Regions from separate parts of the Dechloromonas sp. HYN0024 genome, predicted to be linked through region 1. Evidence: riboswitches for the same ligand, from Rfam matches in the RefSeq annotation. Region 1 holds a riboswitch; the other holds the start of a gene.
What was found. Region 1 has a riboswitch for S-adenosylhomocysteine ahead of ahcY (adenosylhomocysteinase). Riboswitches for the same ligand answer to the same signal wherever they lie in the genome.

Region 1 (2,400 bases):
AAGGCATCGTCAACATGCTCGACCTGCTTCGCCCGATTTACCAGAAGACTGCGGCCTATGGTCACTTTGGCCGTGATGAGCCGGAATTCAGCTGGGAAACGACGGATCGTGCAGCGGTGCTGCGTAACGACGCCGGCCTGTAAGACAACTTACATTAGCGTCCCCAGGTGCCGAACGGACCGTTGAACCGCGACACCGGTTGGTAAGGCAGCAGCGATACCCAGCAAAAGGGAAGCCACACGGCTTCCCTTTTTTTCGCTAAAATTAGCAAATATGCTCAAACGAATCCCGGTGGACCAACTCGGCCTGGGTATGCACCTTCAGGCATTCTGCGGCGCATGGCTGGATCATCCGTTCTGGCGGACGAAATTCGTCCTGAGCGACCCGAATGACCTCGTATTGATCCGGCAAAGCCCAATCACCGAGGTGTGGATTGATGTCTCGAAAGGTCTCGACATTGCCGCCTCCTGCACCCAGGAGATCGAGGTCGCCGAGCAAATTCCCGAACCACAGCCCACCGTTGCTCAGGAAAGCGCCTCTTTCAACAACGAGTTGAAACGCGCCGCTAAAATTTGCGCCAGAGGCAAGGAAGCTGTCGTTTCGATGTTCCAGGAAGCCCGTATGGGCAAGGCCATCGAAGCCGATGCGGCAGCGCCGCTGGTTGAGGAAATCTCAAATTCCGTGCTGCGCAACCCCGGTGCCTTGATCAGTCTGGCCCGGCTGAAAACCGCCGACGATTACACCTACATGCATTCGGTCGCCGTCTGCGCACTGATGATCGCACTCTCCCGGAAACTCGGGCTTGACGAGCCAACCACCCGCGAAGTCGGCATGGGCGGCCTGCTGCACGACCTGGGCAAGGCGATGATTCCCGCCGACATCCTGAACAAGCCGGGCAAGCTGACCGACGCCGAGTTCGCGGTGGTCAAAACCCATCCGGCAGAAGGGCACAATCTGTTGCTGGCAGGCAAAGGGATTAGCGACATCGTCAAGGATATCTGTCTGCACCACCACGAGAAAGTCGACGGCAGCGGTTACCCCAAGCGACTCAATGGTGAAACCATGAGCCTGTTTGCCAAGATGGGCGCCGTTTGCGACGTCTATGACGCGATTACCTCGAACCGTCCCTACAAGGCTGGCTGGGACCCAGCCGAGTCGATCAAGCGAATGGCCGAATGGACGGGGCATTTCGACCCGGTGGTCTTTCAGGCTTTCGTCAAGAGTCTCGGCATCTACCCGGTTGGCTCGCTGGTCCGGCTCGAATCCGGCAAACTGGGCGTCGTGGTCGAACAGGGTGAGCAGTCACTGCTCAAACCCAAGGTCAAGGTCTTCTTCTCGACCCGCTCACAGGCCTACATCAACCCCGAACTGATCGACATAGCCCGCAGTGCCGAAAAAATTGCCGGCCGCGAGGAGGCCAGCAAATGGGGCATCAAGGATATCGATCGCTACTGGGCCGGCGAAAAAATCTGAAATCGGTTTATAATCCTCGACCTACCGAGGGGCGCTGCAGGGGCTTGGTCGTCAAAAACCACTCTCTCAGGCTCGGTTTGAAACTGCGCTCACCCATTTAATCCGTGCCGGGCACGGGATGCCGGGTGAGCATCCCCTCCCGGCCACAGTTCATCAGGAGCTTACTGTGGCTGACTTCAAAGATTTTGTTATTGCCGACATCAACCTTGCCGCCTGGGGCCGCAAGGAAATCAATATTGCCGAAACCGAAATGCCCGGCCTCATGGCGATTCGCGAAGAATTCGCCAAGACCCAGCCGCTCAAGGGCGCCCGCATTACCGGCTCGCTGCACATGACGATCCAGACCGCCGTCCTCATCGAGACGCTGACCGCGCTCGGCGCCGAAGTCCGCTGGGCCTCCTGCAACATATTCTCGACCCAGGACCACGCGGCCGCCGCCATCGCCGCGCAGAACATCCCGGTCTTTGCGGTCAAGGGCGAAACCCTGGTCGATTACTGGGATTACACCCACCGCATCTTCGAGTGGGCCGACGGTGGCTACTCGAACATGATCCTCGACGACGGCGGCGATGCCACCCTGCTCCTCCACCTCGGCGCCCGTGCCGAGCAGGACATCTCCCTGCTCGCAAAGCCGGGTTCGGAAGAAGAAACCATCCTCTTCGCCGCCATCAAGGCCAAGATCGCTATCGATCCGACCTGGTACTCGGTGCGCCTCGCCGCCATCAAGGGCGTTACCGAGGAAACGACGACCGGCGTCCATCGCCTCTACCAGATGCACCAGCGCGGCGAACTCAAGTTCCCGGGCATCAACGTCAATGACTCGGTGACCAAATCGAAGTTCGACAACCTCTACGGCTGCCGCGAATCGCTGGTCGATGGCATCAAGCGCGCCACCGACGTCATGATCGCCGGCAAGATTGCCGTCAT
Region 2 (2,400 bases), 150 kb from region 1:
TCAAGCCGGTGGTTTCGCCGGTATTCAGCATGTACGAAGGCGATGGTGCCTATATCCTGCTGCAGGAAGTCAGTCGGAAAGCTGGGAAAGCCGGGACAGACCTCAATTTCTTCGGCGATACCATGGTCGCCCTGCTGCTGATCAAGACCCGGTCCCTGGTCCCCGCCAGAAGCAGGGAGGGCGATCACGAGCAAATCAGCTTTGCGGCAATCATCACGCCGCCCGGCAATCCCCAGAGCCAGCTTTTCGCCCACCAGGCTGCCGAAGCAGGCCTCCTCGACAGGCTGATGTTGCCTCGATTTTCGCGGCAGCTACGCATCGACAATGTTTCGCAGCCGACGGTGATGACCTTCGAGCGTCAATTATTGTGGCGCGATTTTTTTCATGCCGAGCAGCTTCTCGTCCTGCTTCTGCTCGGCGCAGCCCTGATTGTCGTTCCCTGGGTCACCGTTCGCCACTACCTGAGTCTCGATCAGGCCGAGATCGAACAGGAGCGTTCAGCCTATCTGGCCACCCACGATCTCCTGACCGGCCTGCCCAATCGCTTTCTGTTTACTGATCGATTTGAGCATGCCTTCCGCAACTGGCAGCGAAATGGCAATGCCTTTGCCTTGCTGCTGGCTGATCTCGATCACTTCAAGGAAATCAATGATCGTTATGGCCACGATGTGGGCGATCAGGTCCTGACCGCCTGTGCCACCCGCATGGCGGATGAACTGCGCGCCTGTGACACGGTTGCCCGCTACGGCGGCGACGAATTTGTCATCCTGCTGGCCAACATCCTGAACATTGAGGATGCCGAAAACGTCGGCAGGAAGCTGCTGGCTGCCATTTCAGCCCCTATCGAAACAACGGCCGGGCCTCTCGACCTGTCTTGCAGTATCGGCATCGCCATTTGTCCGACGCATGGCATCAGCCTGGATACCCTGCGCAAACTGGCTGATCAGGCCATGTACCAGGCCAAAGATCAGGGACGCAATGCGGTTTCGGTGTTTGCCGGGGTGCCCGGCTGAAGCACTACAGCCGCCTCGCCTTTGCCACAAAATCAGTCGCTTAACTTGGCATCTGGCCTTCAGGCCGGTAAACTAGTCATTCTGCCGAGGAGCGCTGCGACCCTTTTCATGCTTGACGTGAATGCCGGGGCCAGGCTCGGCAATGATCAACGGCGCTCGCAAACCCAGCCGGTTTGTGGCGCCGTTCGTTTTTGCGGCGTACCCGGCGTCATTTTGTTTTGCCGAGGTGATCATGCAGCAAACCGACCGTACCGCCGAACTTTCCGCCCTGCTCGCCCAAAGAATGCTCGTCCTCGACGGGGCCATGGGCACGATGATCCAGCGTCACGGATTGCAGGAAGCCGACTATCGCGGCACGCGTTTCGCCGATCACCGACATGACCTCAAGGGCAACAACGACCTGCTGGTCCTGACCCGACCCGATGTCATCGGCGGCATTCACCGCGAATACCTCGAAGCCGGGGCCGACATTCTCGAAACCTGCACCTTCAATTCCACCGCGGTGTCGCAGGCTGATTACAAACTTGAGCCCATCGTCTACGAACTGAACGTCGAGGGTGCCACCCTCGCCCGCCGCCTGTGCGATGAATTCACCACCGCCAACCCGGCCAAGCCGCGCTTCGTTGCCGGCGTTCTCGGCCCGACGAGTCGCACTGCCTCGATCTCGCCGGATGTGAACGACCCCGGTTATCGCAATGTCACCTTCGACGCTCTGGTCACCGATTACCTCGAAGCGATTCGCGGCCTGACCGATGGTGGCGCCGACATCCTGCTCGTCGAAACCGTTTTCGATACGCTCAACGCCAAGGCCGCCTTGTTCGCCATCGAACAATTCTTCGAGCAGGCCGGCCGCCGCTGGCCGGTGATGATTTCCGGCACGATTACCGACGCTTCCGGCCGCACGTTGTCGGGACAGACAGCCGAGGCATTCTGGAATTCGCTGAACCATATCCGGCCGCTCTCCTTCGGCCTGAACTGTGCACTCGGCGCCAAGGAACTGCGCCAGTACGTCGAGGAACTGTCGCGCGTCTGCGACTGCTACATCTCGGCCCACCCGAATGCCGGCCTGCCCAATGCCTTCGGCGGCTACGACGAAACCGCCGACATGCTGGCCGATGAAATCGAGGGCTGGGCAAAGAGCGGCATCGTCAATATCGTCGGCGGCTGCTGCGGCACTTCGCCCGAGCACATCCAGGCGATTGCTCAACGCGTCGCAGCGGTCGCCCCAAGAAAAATCCCGAGCATCGAGAAGAAACTCCGCCTGTCCGGGCTGGAGCCGTTCAATGTCGGCGCCGATTCGCTCTACGTGAACGTCGGCGAACGAACCAACGTCACCGGCTCGAAAGCCTTCGCCCGCATGATCCTCGAAGGCCGCTTCGACGACGCC

Region 2: another riboswitch for S-adenosylhomocysteine. It lies ahead of metH (methionine synthase); the one in region 1 lies ahead of ahcY (adenosylhomocysteinase).

Annotation. Positions count from the first base shown of each region.
Region 1 is NZ_CP031842.1:192,272-194,671, reverse strand. Features, by position in the region: gene metK (methionine adenosyltransferase) at 1-143, shown strand, start outside; gene HYN24_RS00955 (HD-GYP domain-containing protein) at 274-1,473, shown strand; S-adenosyl-L-homocysteine riboswitch at 1,494-1,571, shown strand; gene ahcY (adenosylhomocysteinase) at 1,592-2,400, shown strand, end outside.
Region 2 is NZ_CP031842.1:46,374-48,773, reverse strand. Features, by position in the region: gene HYN24_RS00215 (sensor domain-containing diguanylate cyclase) at 1-1,013, shown strand, start outside; S-adenosyl-L-homocysteine riboswitch at 1,094-1,178, shown strand; gene metH (methionine synthase) at 1,246-2,400, shown strand, end outside.